Regions from separate parts of the Streptomyces sp. NPDC058045 genome, predicted to be linked through region 2. Evidence: riboswitches for the same ligand, from Rfam matches in the RefSeq annotation. Region 2 holds a riboswitch; each other region holds the start of a gene.
What was found. A riboswitch is a leader RNA that binds a small molecule or an ion and turns the genes downstream of it on or off. The one in region 2 is predicted to bind cyclic di-AMP.
Positions count from the first base shown of each region.

Region 1: it holds a riboswitch for cyclic di-AMP, as region 2 does, so the genes downstream of both, ACFVST_RS08920 (transglycosylase family protein) here and ACFVST_RS24695 (M23 family metallopeptidase) in region 2, are expected to answer to the same signal.
Region 3: it holds a riboswitch for cyclic di-AMP, as region 2 does, so the genes downstream of both, ACFVST_RS01195 (M23 family metallopeptidase) here and ACFVST_RS24695 (M23 family metallopeptidase) in region 2, are expected to answer to the same signal.

Region 1 is NZ_JBHVRR010000010.1:27,826-33,213, reverse strand. Features, by position in the region: gene ACFVST_RS08930 (cytochrome P450) at 1-1,055, shown strand, start outside; gene ACFVST_RS08925 (transglycosylase family protein) at 1,180-2,232, shown strand; cyclic di-AMP (ydaO/yuaA leader) riboswitch at 2,398-2,631, shown strand; gene ACFVST_RS08920 (transglycosylase family protein) at 2,636-3,337, shown strand; gene eno (phosphopyruvate hydratase) at 3,659-4,945, shown strand; gene ACFVST_RS08910 (septum formation initiator family protein) at 5,054-5,388, shown strand, end outside.
Region 2 is NZ_JBHVRR010000053.1:16,786-22,173, reverse strand. Features, by position in the region: gene ACFVST_RS24710 (alginate lyase family protein) at 1-930, shown strand, start outside; tRNA gene ACFVST_RS24705 (tRNA-Met) at 988-1,061, shown strand; gene ACFVST_RS24700 (PP2C family protein-serine/threonine phosphatase) at 1,222-2,415, shown strand; cyclic di-AMP (ydaO/yuaA leader) riboswitch at 2,667-2,818, shown strand; gene ACFVST_RS24695 (M23 family metallopeptidase) at 2,830-4,038, shown strand; gene ACFVST_RS24690 (PrsW family intramembrane metalloprotease) at 4,131-5,388, opposite strand, start outside.
Region 3 is NZ_JBHVRR010000001.1:250,453-255,840, forward strand. Features, by position in the region: gene ACFVST_RS01190 (SGNH/GDSL hydrolase family protein) at 212-1,012, opposite strand; gene ACFVST_RS01195 (M23 family metallopeptidase) at 1,111-1,974, opposite strand; cyclic di-AMP (ydaO/yuaA leader) riboswitch at 1,978-2,159, opposite strand; gene ACFVST_RS01200 (tyrosine-protein phosphatase) at 2,626-3,423, shown strand; gene ACFVST_RS01205 (DUF6126 family protein) at 3,440-3,619, opposite strand; gene ACFVST_RS01210 (helix-turn-helix domain-containing protein) at 3,616-4,278, opposite strand; gene ACFVST_RS01215 (aspartate aminotransferase family protein) at 4,350-5,388, opposite strand, start outside.

The DNA.
Region 1 (5,388 bases), on a different contig from region 2:
CGCGGGGTCGTACGGGTATTCCGGGGGAGCGGAAAGCCGAGTTGATGACGCATCTGCTGAATATCGATCCGCCGGATCACACGCGGTTGCGTCGGCTGGTGTCGAAGGCGTTCACTCCTCGGCGGGTGGCTGAATTCGCGCCGCGAGTACAGGAGTTGACGGATGGTCTGATCGATGCTTTCGCGGTGCGGGGGGAGGCGGATCTTATTCATGAGTTTGCTTTTCCGCTGCCGATCTATGCGGTGTGCGATCTGCTGGGGGTGCCGCGGGAGGATCAGGATGACTTCCGTGACTGGGCGGGGATGATGATCCGCCATGGGAAGGGTCCGCGGGGTGGGGTGGCCAGGTCGGTGAAGAAGATGCGGGGGTATCTCGCTGAGTTGATTCACCGGAAGCGGGAGGATCCCGGTGACGATCTGATTTCTGGTCTGATCCGTGCTTCGGATCACGGGGAGCATCTCACCGAGAACGAGGCGGCGGCGATGGCGTTCATTCTGCTGTTCGCCGGTTTTGAGACGACGGTGAATCTCATCGGCAACGGGGTGTTCGCGTTGCTGACGCATCCGGAGCAGCGGGGGTTGTTGCAGTCGGCGCTGGTTTCCGGGGATGCGGGGGAGGCGTTGCTGGAGACGGGGGTCGAGGAACTGCTGCGTTTTGACGGGCCGGTGGAGATGGCGACGTGGCGTTTCGCGCGGGAGCCGTTGGTGCTGGGTGGGCAGCGTATTGCGGCGGGTGATCCGGTGTTGGTGGTGCTGGCTGCGGCGGATCGGGATCCGGAGCGGTTCGAGGGGCCTGAGTTGCTGGATCTGGCGCGGGTGGACAATCAGCATCTGGGATACGGGCACGGGATCCACTACTGCCTGGGGGCGCCGTTGGCGCGGTTGGAGGGCAGGGTGGCGTTGGGGACGTTGTTGCGGCGCCTTCCCGATCTGCGGTTGGCGGTGGATTTGTCCGATCTGCGGTGGCGGGGCGGGTTGATCATGCGGGGTTTGCGGACGTTGCCGGTGGAGTTCACACCGTCCGCTGGTCAGAGGGTTTCTGACGTGCCGTCATGAATGTGATGTGTGCGTTATCGCTGATGCATCGACTTGTGACAGGTGTTCGACCCGGCTACGTTCACTGGTGACCTGGGTGAGTTGTCGCCTTGGTTGTCACCTCTGTCACGCGAAAGGCAATCAGATGCTTTCCGGGAACGGTCGGCACCGCCGCCCCCGCCAGGCCCCTGCTCTCGTCGTCGCGGCGGGGGTGGCCGGCTCCGCCATCGCCATCCCGCTGCTGGGCGCCTCCGGCGCGCACGCGGCGACCGCTGCGACCTGGGATCGCCTCGCCGACTGTGAGAGCGGCGGATCGTGGAGTGCGAACGAGCACAACGGCTACTACGGGGGGCTTCAGCTTTCGCAGAAGGTGTGGGAGTCGTACGGCGGTCTTGATTTCGCGCCGCGGGCGGATCTGGCGAGCCGGTCTCAGCAGATAGCCGTGGCGCAGAAGGTGCTGGCCGACAAGGGGCCGCAGGCGTGGCCGAGTTGTGCGCTGGTGCCGGGGCTCGGCAAGATCGCTGGGGGCGTGGGGGTGGACCCGGGCGCCACCGCCGAGTCCGCTTCGCCCAGTTCGTCCGCTTCCCCCGAGACGTCAGGAGGTTCCGGCGGCTCCGATGACTCCGGTACCGCCAGCGACAAGCCTGAAGCCTCCGGATCGCCGGACTCGTCCCAGTTGCCCGACTCATCCCCCTCGCCGGACTCCTCCGGCTCCACCGATGCCGCCGACCCCGCGGGCTCCTCCACTCCGTCCACCGGTTCCGCAGACAAGAACCACCGCGAAGGCGACACTTCCGACAACTCTCGCCCCGCGGACGGCACTTCGGCCGCGCCCACCGAATCCGCCCCCGCCGAATCCGCCCACCCCTCCGGCGGCCCCACGTCCGCCGACCCGGCCGGTTCCGGCCGCCACCGCGGTGGCGCCGCCGACGAGGGCGGGGCCCGCGACTCGTCCGGCCGCCACGCCTCCCGTGACCAGGCGCATGGCGAGGGAACGGGTGAAACGGATGAAGGGGACGGAACGTACAAGGTGCGTCCCGGGGACACGTTGTGGGCCATCGCGGGTGACCACGGGGTCGAGGGCGGATGGTCCGCGCTGTATGAGCGGAACGAGGGAATCGTGGGGAGCGATCCGGACCTGATCGTGCCTGGCCAGACCCTTGATCTTCGTCTTGAATCGGGCGAAACGCAGCGGTAGTTCGCCACTGGATGCCCGTTTTGGGATCGGTGAGAGATGAGTCTCAGAAGCCCTGATCGTCTTTGAATTTCCCGCCCCGGGCTGCTTACGGTCGAGACCGCTCGCCACCGCGGGCACCCTCGGACGCCCCGCCGAATCCTGCCGGCGTCCGAACGGGAACAGTCGTCGCGTCAAGCGCCGAAGGCAGGAGCGGGGGACCCAAGGTAAGTGCCGGGCCCGGCCGTTGGAGGGCTGAGCGGAGACGCGCAGCCGCCCGACGGAAGGTCAGGTCCGGCTGGGGGTGAAGCCGTGCGCCAGGTCGCACGGCCGGGCAATCCTCCCGGTGGCTCGGAAGCGAGCCCGGGAGACCCACCGGCCCGAACCCGACAGCTCACCTCGCAGGCGTCGGTGAGGGGATCACTTCATGCTGCGTTCCAAGGGCAAGCACCGCCGTCCTTCGAAGACCACCCGGGTCGCCGCGCTCGTCGGTGTCACCGGTGCCGCCGTGGCCGTGCCGCTGATGGCCGCCGGTTCGGCCTCCGCCGCCACCGCCTCCGAGTGGGACCAGGTCGCCCAGTGCGAATCCGGCGGCAACTGGTCGATCAACACCGGCAACGGCTTCTACGGCGGCCTGCAGTTCACCAGCTCCACCTGGGCCGCGTACGGCGGCACCCAGTACGCGCCGCGTGCCGACCAGGCCACCAAGGCGCAGCAGATCGCCGTCGGTGAGAAGGTCCTCGCTGGTCAGGGCAAGGGCGCCTGGCCGAACTGCGGTACCGGCCTGTCCAGCACCCCGTACGGCGGCGGTTCGCAGCAGGCGCCCAAGCCGCAGGCGCCGCAGCAGCAGGCCCCGAAGCAGGAGCAGACCCGCCCGGCGGCGCCGAAGCACGCGGACCGCTCCGAGCACCGTGCGGCGCCCAGCCAGAAGAAGACCGTCGAGACCCCGACCGGCAAGAAGGTCAAGAAGGGCGACGGCGAGTACAAGGTGAAGAAGGGCGACACCCTCAGCAAGATCGCCAAGGCGCACCATGTCGAGGGCGGCTGGCAGAAGCTGTTCAAGCTGAACGACGACATCATCGACGACGCCGACTTCATCTACCCGGGCCAGCAGCTCCACCTGAGCTGAACCACCCCGCGGCGCACTCCATGACCGGCCCTCGCCCCGGCGCGTGACACCCCCCGCACGTGCCGGGGCGAGGCCGTCCGTGTGCGCGCCCCCGCCCCTGCGCCACCAGTCGGAGAGCGCCCGGAATCCAGCCGGACGCCGGTCGGGAAGCGGCCGGAAACCATGTGGACTTTGCCCTGGTTCCGGATCATTCGGGCCTGATTTCGTCCCAGGGGACGGGCGGGCGGCGGACCGACCGCCGCGGGCCGGTTAGGCTCGTGCCGCGGGGCGAGGGCGATCCGGCTCCGACCCCGCACCTCCAGCGTCACATCCCAGAAGGAGATGCTCGTGCCGTCCATCGACGTCGTCGTAGCCCGGGAAATCCTGGACTCCCGAGGCAACCCCACGGTCGAGGTCGAGGTCGGCCTCGACGACGGCAGCACCGGCCGTGCCGCCGTCCCGTCCGGTGCCTCCACCGGTGCCTTCGAGGCCGTCGAGCTCCGCGACGGCGACCCCAACCGCTACCAGGGCAAGGGCGTCGAGAAGGCCGTCCTGGCCGTCATCGAGCAGATCGGCCCGGAGCTGGTCGGCTACGACGCCACCGAGCAGCGCCTGATCGACCAGGCGATGTTCGACCTGGACGCCACCGACAACAAGGGCTCCCTCGGCGCCAACGCCATCCTCGGCGTCTCGCTTGCCGTGGCGCACGCCGCCTCCGAGGCCAGCGACCTGCCGCTGTTCCGCTACCTCGGCGGCCCCAACGCGCACCTGCTGCCGGTGCCGATGATGAACATCCTCAACGGCGGTTCGCACGCGGACTCCAACGTCGACATCCAGGAGTTCATGATCGCGCCGATCGGCGCCGAGTCCTTCTCCGAGGCGCTGCGCTGGGGCGCCGAGGTGTACCACACCCTCAAGAAGGTCCTGAAGAACAAGGGCCTCGCCACCGGTCTCGGCGACGAGGGCGGCTTCGCGCCGAACCTCGGTTCCAACCGCGAGGCGCTCGACCTCATCCTGGAGGCGATCAGGGAGGCCGGCTACGCCCCCGGCCAGCAGATCGCCCTCGCGCTCGATGTCGCCGCCTCCGAGTTCTACCAGGACGGCAAGTACCTCTTCGAGGGCAAGGAGCGCTCCGCCGCCGAGATGACCGAGTACTACGAGGACCTGGTGGCCTCGTATCCGCTGGTGTCCATCGAGGACCCGCTGTTCGAGGACGACTGGGCGGGCTGGAAGGTCGTCACCGACAAGCTCGGTGACAAGGTGCAGCTCGTCGGCGACGACCTGTTCGTCACCAACCCGGAGCGTCTGGCCCGCGGTATCGAGGAGGGCTCCGCCAACGCCCTGCTGGTGAAGGTCAACCAGATCGGTTCGCTCACCGAGACCCTGGACGCCGTGGAGCTGGCCCAGCGCAACGGCTTCAAGTGCATGATGTCGCACCGCTCCGGCGAGACCGAGGACGTCACCATCGCGGACCTCGCGGTCGCCACCAACTGCGGCCAGATCAAGACCGGCGCCCCGGCCCGCTCCGAACGCGTCGCCAAGTACAACCAGTTGCTGCGCATCGAGGAGATCCTCGACGACGCCGCGGTCTACGCGGGCCGCTCCGCCTTCCCGCGGTTCAAGGCGTAACGCGGGCCGCCGCCGCCCGCCGGCGACACCTTGAGGTAGGCCACGTCCCCGCACCCGGTCCCGTACCGTGTGCGGGGACGTCCGCGCGTATCGGGGAGGCGGGAGCAGATGGCCGGAAAGGACCGGGAGGCCCGGGACCGGTTCTCGACCGCGACCAGGCTGCGGCTGCTCGGCGAGCAGACCGCGGCCCGGGTGTACCGCTCCCAGACCCGCCGTCAGGCGCGCCGCTCCCGCCTCACCGGCCGTGCCGCGCTCCTCGCCCTGGTCTTCTGCTCCCTGATCGTCGCCCTCGCCTACCCGATCCGCCAGTACGTCTCCCAGCAGGCCGAGATCGGCGACCTGCGGCGCCAGCGCAACGAGGAGCGCGAGCGGGTCGACGAACTCCGCGACCAGAAGGCACGCTGGAGGGACGACGCCTACGCGGAGCAGCAGATCCGCAAGCG
Region 2 (5,388 bases):
TGCCCACCCGACACCCGCCCCGGACACGGCTGCGTGGAGGAACGCCAGGACGCCGTCGCCGCCTACACCCAGGCCCTCCTCTGGTACATCACCCGCGACCGGCAGCACGCCGCCAAAGCCGAGCAGATCATGGACGCCTGGTCCGCCGAGGTGAAACGGCACACCGACGGCAACGCCGGACTCCAGACCGCGTGGGCCGGCTCCACCTGGGCCCGCGCCGCGGAGATCGTCCGCCACACCGGCGCCGGCTGGCCCGAGCCCCGGGTGCACCGCTTCGAGACCATGCTGCGCACCGCGTACCTGCCCGAGGTCGACAAGAAGGTCCCCGACTACAACGGCAATTGGGACCTCGCCATGACGGACGCCGCCATCGCCATCGCCGTCTTCCTCGACGACCACCGCACCTTCGACACCTCCCTCGCCCGCTTCAAGTCCCGCGTCCCCGCGTACTTCTACCTCTCCTCCGACGGGAAGAGCCCCAGGACGGTGCCCGGCAGCAGCTCCCGCACCCCGCGGCAGATCGACACCTACTGGTTCGGGCAGAACGTCTACGCCGACGGCCTCGGGCAGGAGACCTGCCGCAACTTCATGCACGTCGGCTACTCGCTCGCCGCCACCGGGCATATCGCGGAGACCGCCTGGCACCAGGGCGTCGACCTGTACTCCGGGGTGAAGGACCGGCTGAAGGCCGCCCTGGAATTCCACTCCCGCTACCAGCTCGGCGCCCGCGCCCCCGGCTGGCTCTGCGGCGGCAAGGTGGAACGCACCCTCGGCCCCGACCTGGAGGTCGACGCCAACCACCTGGAGAACCGGCTCCATCTGTCGCTGCCGCAGACCGACAAACTGAACCGGAGGACCCGGCCCGCCGGCACCGACGACCTGTTCGTCGCCTGGGAGACCCTCACCCACGACGACAGCCCCGGGAAGTGACCTGCCGGGCGCGATGTGCGCGGCACCCCGCGAATGGCGTACACTTCAACTCATCGACGCGGGGTGGAGCAGCTCGGTAGCTCGCTGGGCTCATAACCCAGAGGTCGCAGGTTCAAATCCTGTCCCCGCTACTGAAGGCCGAGGGGCCGGAACCAGAAAATGGTTCCGGCCCCTCGGTGCGTTCCCGGCCGGACCCCGTAGACCGGTCGGACCGCACGGGTCGCCGGGTCGGCCGCGGCGGGAGAACCTGTACGGGGCGCCGCAGCGGGCGCGAGGCGGCGGGAGACGCAGGTGGGCCAGCCAATATCAGACGAGAACGGGCAGCCCGGCCCGGTGCCCCACACGGCCAGCCGCCTCCTCACCGAACAGAACTTCGTCCGCGCCCTGCCGGTGCTGCTGATCGCCGTGTCGGCCCTGGTCGTCGCCGTGGTGCCGGTCCGCTACAGCGTGGTGCCGGTCCTGGTGGCGCCGCCCCTCGTCGCCGCCACCTTCTACCGGCTCCGCGGCACCGTGCTCATCGGACTCGCCTCCCTCGCCATCATGATCGTCCGCCGCCTCGACGTCGGCGACATCGCCCAGACCCGCGGCGTCAGCGGGATCGCCACCTTCCTCGTCGTCAGCCTGCTCGCCGTCCTCATCAACCGCGAAGTACGCCGCAGCGACGCCCTGCTCGCCTCCTCACGGCAGGTCGCGGAAGCCGCACAGCGCGCCGTACTGCCCGCACCGCCGGCCCGCCTCGCCGGCCTCGACATCGCCGCCCGCTACGAGGCCGCCCAGGCGGAGGCCTTCATCGGCGGCGACTTCTACGCCGTGCAGGACACGCCGCACGGCATCCGCATCGTCCTCGGCGACGTACGCGGCAAGGGCATGGACGCGGTCGGCGCCGTCGCCGTCGTCATCGGCGCCTTCCGGGAGGCCGCGGAATGGGAGAACACCCTGGAGGCCGTCGCCCGCCGACTCGACCGGGCCCTCAGCCGGGACGCCGTCCTGCGCTACGGCGACGAACCCGCCACCGGCCCCGGCCGGGACGCCGCCCTGGAGAGCTTCGCCACCGCCGTCCTCGTCGAGATCCCGCACGGCGAATCCCGGCTGCGGCTCCTCAACCGCGGCCACCCCGACCCGCTGCTCCTCGCCGTCGACGGCAGACTCCGCGAACTGCCGCCCGCGGAGGCCGCGCTCCCGCTGGGCTTCGGCGACCTCGGCGGCCGGCCCGACCGGTCCACCGAGACCGACTTCCCGCCCGGCGCCACCCTCCTCCTCTTCACCGACGGCCTCACCGAGGCCCGCGACCGTCACGGAACCTTCTACGATCCCGTGACCTTTCTCACCGGCCGCGTCTTCCGCACCCCCGGCGCCATGCTCACCACCCTCGTCGAAGACGTCCGCCGCTACACCGGCGACGGGTCCACCGACGACCTGGCGCTACTCGCGGTACGCCGCCCCATCACCCCGTGGACCGGCCCGGAGGGCATCCGGCCGCGGTGAAAGAGCCGCAGGCGAGGCCCGCGTTACCAGGGGTGACCGTGCGACGCCGCTGCGCACCGGAACTGAGCACCCGTCAGAAGCGCGCACTTCGCGGAACGCGGTTCAACTCGGCCGCATCCGCCCGCAGGTGCCCCGAAAAGTCCGCTGCCCCGCCGTCAACGATCAGCCGGAACGGCTTGGAATCGAACCCCCTCGTCTATTAACGTTCGATAACGCAGCGCGGTCGTCCCAGCCGTCACCAGCGTCGGCTCCGTGCGCACGCGCCGAATCCCGCAAGGGAACCGGGGAACCACCAACTTGGGGTGAATCCGGCCTCCTTCCCTGCCTGTGTGAAGGAAGCCGGTAGGAGACCTTCCTGCTCCGAACCCGTCAGCTAACCCGGTAGGCGAGAAGGAAGGAAAGGAGCACGCCCCCGTGGCGTCCAACCGCCCTGCCCCCGAGCCCCGTTACGCGCCCCACCCCCACGGCGCCTTCCCCGACGGGTTCGACCCCTACGGCAGCACCCGCGCCTTCACCGTCCCCGCCCCCCGCGGCGCCTACCAGCACCAGGGCGCCTACCAGGACCAGTGGGAGGCGGAAGGCCACGGCACCGCCTACTTCGACGCCTACCCGGGCCCCGAGCAGCCCGAGGCCGAGGACGACTATCAGGAGTGGAACCCCACCGAGGACACCGTCCGCCCGGTCCGCGGCCGGCACCGTGTCGCCAAGCAGCGCGGCGGCCTGGCCCGTTCCTCCACCGTCCTCGGCGTCGGCGTGATCGCCGCGGTCGGCGCCGGCGGCATAGCCTCCGCGCAGGGCAAGCCCCCGGTGAGCGTCTCCGTACCGGACCTGTCGACCGTCACCGACTCCCTGCCCGACGCCAAGTCACTGCCCGGCGTCGGCTCCCTGATCTCCGACGACTCCGGCGACGAGACGACCACCCAGGCCGCACCGCTCACCGGCGCCGGGCTCACCACCACCGACACCGAGGACGGCACCACCGACGCCGGTGAGGCACTGCGCAGCCGCATCCTCCAGCAGGCCGAGCAACAGCAGGACCACGCCTCGTCCGCCGCCGCTGCCGCCGCCCAGGACGCCGCCGCGCAGAAGGCCGCCGAAGAGGCCGCCAGCCAGCAGAAGAAGGCCGCGGACGACATCAAGGCCAAGAAGGAGGCGGCGAAGAAGAAGGCCGCCGAGGAGGCCGCGAAGAAGCGGGAGCGGGAGCGCCTCGCCAAGCTCGCCAAGAGCTTCAGCCTCCCCGCCGTCTCCTACACCCTCACCTCGCACTTCGGGGACCCCGGCGCCATGTGGTCCTCCGGGCACCACACCGGCCTCGACTTCGCCGCCCCCACCGGCACCCCCCTCAAGGCCATCCACACCGCCACCGTCAAGGAGGCCGGCTGGGCCGGCGCCTACGGCTACCGCACCGTCCTCGAACTCGATGACGGCACCGAGCTGTGGTACTGCCACCAGTCCTCGCTGAACGTCAGCGCCGGGCAGAAGGTCACCACCGGCGACACCATCGGCCGCGTCGGCGCCACCGGCAACGTCACCGGCCCCCACCTCCACCTGGAGGTCCACCCCGGCGGCGCCGGAGCCATCGACCCGCTGGGCTGGCTCCAGAACAAGGGCATCAACCCCTGACACCCCACACCCCGGCGGCCCTGGCGACACCCCCCCGACGCCAGGGCCGCCGGCCTGCGCCCGCCCCCAACACCCGCCCGCGCAAAGCCCGTTCAGGCACCGCCCGTTCCCGCACCGCCCGGGTACCGCTGCGGGGCGGGCGGCTGCGCGTACGGATTGGGATACGGGTGCTGATACGGGAGCGGAGACGGGTGTGCGTACGGGTTGAGGTGGGGGTGGGGTGCGGTGCGGGGGTCCCAGGCGGGCCAGGGGCCCCACGGTGGGACGGGCACCGGGGCCGCCGCCCGCGCCGCGTACTCCAGGGCCGGCCCGGCCACCGCCCGCCGCGACCACAACTCGTGCAGCAGCGCCCGCTCCCGCGCCGCGTAGTCGGGCCCCGGACGCCCGGCCCGCCGGGTGCGGTGCCGCAGAAAGGCCAGCGAGGTGGCGTACGCCTCGTACTCGGACACCGTGCGTGCGGCGGGGCGGCCGCCGCCCGGGGTGTGCCGCGCCCGGTCCCGCGCCAGCCGCCGGGCCCGCATCGAACCCAGCGCCCACGGCTCCTGCGGACCGAGCCAGCCGGCCCGTGTGTAGGCGGGGAGTTCGGTGCGGACGGTGCGCAGTTCCCGCTGCCGGGTCCACACCACCAGCCAGGTCACCACGGCGAACACCGGCACCATCAGCGCCGCGTACACCGCGACGAAACCGTAGTCGCCCAGCTTGGGTGAGCTGTTCCAGGCGGCGTGCAGGCCCATCGCCAGCAGCAGTCCCGCGGCGGGTGGCAGCAGCCGGCGGGGGAGGGAGCGGGCGGAGGCGGCGGCCAGGCCGAAGCCGATGCCGGTGAGCACGGTGAACAGGGGGTGCGCGAACGGCGACATGACGATCCGCACGAAGAACGTGGCCGCGGTCAGCGAGGACAGTCCGCTGTCCCCGGTCAGCCGGTCGCTGCCGAAGGCCGTACCGAGGTAGAGGACGTTCTCGGTGAAGGCGAAGCCGGAGGCGGAGAGTCCGGCGATCACCGCGCCGTCGACGACGCCCGCGAAGTGGCGTCTGCGGAAGAGGAACACCAGCAGGACCGCGGTCGCCTTGGCGGACTCCTCCACCACCGGCGCTATCACCGTCGTCCCCCAGGTGCCGGCGCGTGAGGGGTCCGCGGTGGCGGTGGCGATCCAGTGGGTGGCGAAGCTGTTGGCGACGATCGCGATCAGCGCCGCCGCGCAGGCCCCCCAGGAGAACGCGAAGAGCAGGATCCGCCACGGCCCCGGATCGACCCGGTCCAGCCAGCGGAACGAGGCGATCAGCAGCGGCACCGGCAGCACCGAGAGACCGAGCCCCACCAGGAAGCCCTCGGTGCCGGTCTGCTCCCGGACC
Region 3 (5,388 bases), on a different contig from region 2:
GCCACCGGGGACCGCCCGAGTCCCCCTCGGGGCGGTGGTGCCGGGGCGTCGTACCTTCTTTCGGGAACCGCGGCCGGGACTTGCGGGCGGCGGCGGCCGCGTACTGGTGGGCGGGTGCAGGGGGCCGAGTCGACACCGGCCAGCGACCGACCCGCCAGAAAGCCATATGTTCCGCCGGACACGACCCAGGCCCGCCGTACCTGCTCGGTACCTACTCCGTGTCCTGGATCGGCAGCAGGTCCGGGCGTTTGGCCTCGATGTGGTCGCCGGAGGATTCGCCGCGGAGGCGGCGTCCGATCCAGGGCACCAGGTACTCGCGGGCCCAGTGGATGTCGTCGCGCCGCAGGTCGAGGGTGCCGCGCGGCGGTTCCGGGGGCCACGGCTGGTCCGGGTCGGCGGGCACCTCCAGGCCGAGGACCTGCGCGGCGCGGAGGGCGACCCGGGTGTGGCCCTCGGGTGAGAGGTGCAGCCGGTCGCCGTCCCAGGCGCGGCGGTCCTGGACGGTCTTGAGGGACCACAGGTCGAGCACCGGGCAGCCGTAGCGGTCGGCGACGGCGCGGACATGCCCGTTGTAGGTGGCGATCTTGCCGCGGAGCCGCTTGAGCACGGGCACATCGCGGGTGTCGAAGCCGGTGGTGACCATCACGGTGCCGACTGCGGAACTGAGGTCGGCCACCGCGCGCTCGAAGCGTTCGGCCACGTCGTCCGGGTCGGTGCCGGGGCGGATGATGTCGTTGCCGCCGGCGCAGAACGTCACCAGGTCGGGGGCGAGTTCCCGGGCCCGCGGCACCTGGTCGGCGACGATCTGGTCGAGGAGTTTGCCGCGTACGGCGAGGTTGGCGTAGCGGAAGCTGTGTTCGGGCACGCGGTCGTCGAGGAGGACGGCGAGGCGGTCGGCCCAGCCGACGAAGTGCCCGTCGCGGCCCGGGTCCCCGACGCCCTCCGTGAAGCTGTCGCCGAGGGCAGCGAAGGACCGGATCGCGTCACTGGTGAAGGATGTCGGCTCTGCCACGTGACGACATCCTTCACCGCGACCAGTGACCTACGCCACCGTAGCCAGGCGTTGACGGTGGGTGAGATACGCCACCCGGCCGTCCGCCGTGCCCGGGATCAGATGGTCAGGCCGTGCGAGCGCAGATAGGCGACCGGGTCGACATCGGAGCCGTAGTCCGGGCCGGTGCGGATCTCGAAGTGCAGATGCGGTCCGGTGACGTTGCCGGTGGCGCCGGAGAGCCCGATCGGCGTCCCGCCGGACACCTGTTGCCCTGCGGCGACGGCCAGTTGGGACAGATGCGCGTACTGCGAGTACCTGCCGTCGTCGTGCCGGACGACGACCTGGTTGCCGTAGGCGCCGCCCCACCCGGCGGAGACGACGGTGCCCGCGGCGACGGCGCGCACCCCGGTGCCGGTGGGCACCACGAAGTCGGTACCGGTGTGGTAGCCGCTGGACCACATCCCGCCGGCCTGGTGGTACGGGGTGCCGACGGTGGCACCGGCCACGGGCAGCGCATAACCGCCGGCGGAGGCGGACGCGGCGGCGGGCTTGGGGGCGGCGGCCTTGGGGGCGGCACTCCGGGGTGCGGTCTCGGCGGCGGTCTCGGGTGCGGCCTTCGCCGCGCCGGGCTTGCCGAGGGTGAGTCGGAGACCGGGGTGGATCAGCGACGGGTCCGAGCCGATGGCGCCGCGGTTGTCCCGGTACAACTGCCGCCAGCCGCCGTCGACTTGCTGCGCCTTCGCGATCCGCGCCAGGCAGTCCCCGGCCTGCACGGTGTAGGTGGCGGCGGACGCGGTCCCCGTCGCGGCCCGGGTCTGCGCCGGGGCCTGGGCGGGCTTGGCGGACTGGCCGGGGGCGGCGTGCGCCGCGGGGGCACCCAGCAGCGGCAGCGCGAGCGCGGCGCCCCCGGTACCGGCCACGGTCAGCGAGCGGGACAGGAAGGTCGTGCGGGTACGGCGGTGTCTACCCTTCGCGGGCATGGCGGGTCCTCTCCGGCGCCTGCGAGGTGAGCTGTCGGGTTCGGACTGGAGATGCCCGGCCGCCTTCTCGTAGCGGCTTCACCCCTAGCCGTCCGGGACGGCGTGGTACCTGTCGGGTCCCCCGCTCCTGCCGGCAGTGGGTCGGTTGGATTCCGGACGGTGGCAGGATTCGGCGTCCGTCCGGAGTGAGCGCGACCGTAGGCGAATGCACGTGGCGGCGACAAGCACGGAATGCGCGGGCGGAATGCTTTTCCCAGATCCTTTACGGAGAATGCGGTCACGCTCCGTGGACCGTTGATCTTCCGGAATTGCGGGAACGTTCTCAACGCCCGCCACTTCCCGCCCTCTTACCCACCCGCCTCCCTTCCGGCCACCACCACCCACCGTCACCACTATGATCCTGCTCACCCTCTCGCGCCTCATAACCCGGCATTCCAGGGCGACTTGGGGCGAGTGGTGACACTTCCGATGTGATGGCAATCGCCCGGTTTCCTCAACGCGCCTCTATATGGCCTTATATACGGCAGACCGGAACAGATCGACTCGCAGCCCATGATGTGCGACCCATGCTGTACCGCCGCCCCATGCCGTAGGGTCGGGACTTCGTGCCCATCGGCGAGCGGAGCCGGTGGCCGAACGGGAGGAGCCCACGTGACGCAGCAGGTCCCCTCGACCGAACCCCGACTTGACGGTGTGCGCAATTTCCGCGATGTGGGCGGGCTGCCCACCACCGACGGCCGGCAGGTGCACCCGGGACGGCTCTTCCGCAGCGGCCATCTCGCGCACGCCACCAAGGCGGACACCGAATTCCTGCGCACCCTGGGACTGCACACCGTCTTCGATTTCCGTAATTCCGCCGACCGCGCCCTGGACGGTCTGGATGTGGAGATCGACGGCGTACGCAATGTGAGCATTCCGCTCAACGACCCCGCGGACGGCGCCGAGTTCTGGAAGATGGTGCGCCACGGCGACCTGGACCAGCTCCGTGCCCTGCTCGCCGAGGGCCGCGCCGCCCAGCGCATGATCGACTCGTACCGGGTGCTGATCACCGACCGCACCGACGAGTTGGGGCGGGTGCTGCGGTCGCTCGCCGAGGACAGTGTGCCGGCGCTGATGCACTGCGCGGCCGGCAAGGACCGGGCCGGGGTGACCGTCGCCGTCACCCTGCTCGCGGTGGGTGTGGAACGGGACGCGGTCGAGGCCGACTACCTGGAGTCCAACGCGCGGCACCGCCGGTACCGGGTGCACCGCGCCGGCAACGCCCCGGGCGGCACCTCCGACGAGGTGATGGAGCTGCTCAGCCCGCTCTTCGACGCCCGCGCCGAGTATCTGGCGGCGGCCTTCGACACCATCGAGTCCACCTGGGGCGGGACCGAGGCCTATCTCACCGAGGGCCTGGGGCTGACCGCCGAGGTGCGGGAGCGGTTGCGCGCCCGGCTGCTGGACTGACCGCCCACACCTACCGCTATCCGGACTCCGCGCCCAGCTTGAAGAGCAGGTACAGGAACGCCGCCAGGCCGTGCACCACGACCACGTACACCACCAGCCGGATCCAGATGGAGCGGGGCAGTTTGTCCTCGGGAACCATCCGCCGCACCGGGGCCTGGGGGGTGGGGTCGTCCTCCGGGTGGACCGGTGGGTTCACGGGGTGCCTCCCGGGGCGGTGTGGCCGGCGGCCGGGCCGAGGCAGAGTGCGGCGGCCGGGCTCTGCAACAGCGTGTGCAGGAAGAGCAGTTCGAGGCCGTCCTCGTCGGCGGCGGCGATCCGGTGCGGGGTGAGCGAGTCGAAGTGGGCGCTGTCGCCCGGCCCGAGGAGGCGGGTGCTGTCGCCCAGCCTGAGCCGCAGCCGCCCGCGCAGTACGTACAGCCACTCCTCCCCCGGGTGCACTCGCACGATGTCGCCCTGGCTGCCGTACGGCACCCGTACCCGCAAGGCCTGCATGGCGCGGCCGGGCGCACTGGCCTGGAGGTAGGTCCAGCCGCCCGCGGTGTTCGGCTCCATGTCGGCGGAGCGGATCACCGAGCGGGGGTCGGCGGGTGTCTCGCCGAGGAGGTCGGCCACGGTGGTGGCGTAGACCCGGGCCAGGGCGAGGAGCATCGGCAGGGAGGGCTGACGGCGGCCGGTCTCCAGCCGGGAGAGGTGGGCGGGCGAGAGTCCGGCGTCGCGGGCGGCGGCCTCCAGGGTGAGTCCGGCGCGGCGGCGCAGCTCGCGCAACTGGGGTGCTACGGCGGTCAGTTCGGCTGCGGTGGGACCGGTCGGCTCCGGGGCTGCGGGGCCGGGCGGCTCCGGATCGGATGCGCTCATAGTTCGATTGAGCCAGAGCAATGCCTCCCAGGCAAATAACTTGCCCGAGAGGCAAAAGAGCTTGGGTCCGCTCAGCGGTGGGCGATGGCCTGGGTCACCAGTGTCCTGCCGAAGTCCCACATCAGGCCACTCCCGTGGGCGTCGTCCATCACCGCGGTGAAGGCGGCGACGAAGCGGTCCACGTCCTGCTCGGTGAGCACCAGCGGCGGGATGAGCTTGATCACCTCCAGGTGGTCGCCGGAAACCTGGGTCAGGATGCGGTGCTTCTGGAGCAGCGGCACCACCACCATCTGCGCGAACAGGCCCTTGCGCGCGGCCTGCAACATGGCCCAACGGCTGCGCAGCTTCAGGGACTTGGGGCGCCCGAACTCGATGCCCACCATCAGCCCCCGGCCGCGTACATCGCTCAGCAGCTCATAGCGGTCGACCAGGGCGGCGAGCCTGGTTCTGAGGAGGTCGCCGGTGGCGCGGGCGTGCGCCACGGTGTGCTCGTCCTCCATCACCGCGAGGACGGCCAGCCCGGCGGCCATGGCCTGTGCGTTGGCGCCGAAGCTCGCCGAGTGGACCAGGACCCGGTCCATCGACGCGTACACCTTCTTGAAGATCCAGTCCTTGCCGAGGGTGGCGCTGACCGGTACGTATCCGCCGGAGAGCGATTTGGCGACGCACACCAGATCCGGTTCCACCCCCGGCTCGTGCTGGTAGGCGTAGAAGTCGCCGGTGCGGCCGAGGCCAGTCTGCACCTCGTCGGCGATGAGCAGGGCCCGCCGGCGGTGCAGCATCTCCTGGGCGGCCTTCAGATAGCCGGGCGGCGCGGCGTGCACCCCCTTGCCCTGGATGGGTTCCACGATCAGCGCGGCCACATCGCCCCGGGCCAACTCCCGTTCCAGCGCGTCGAGATCACCCAGGGGCACCGCGGTGTCCGGCAGCAGCGGGGCGAAGCCGTCGCGGAAGCCGGACTCGCCGTTGACGGAGAGGGAGCCGGCGGTCAGCCCGTGGAAGGAGTGCTCGCAGTACAGGATCCTGGGGCGGCCGGTGGCGCGGCGGGCGAACTTCAGCGCGGTCTCCACCGCCTCGGTGCCGCTGTTGCCGAAGAACACCCGGTCCAAG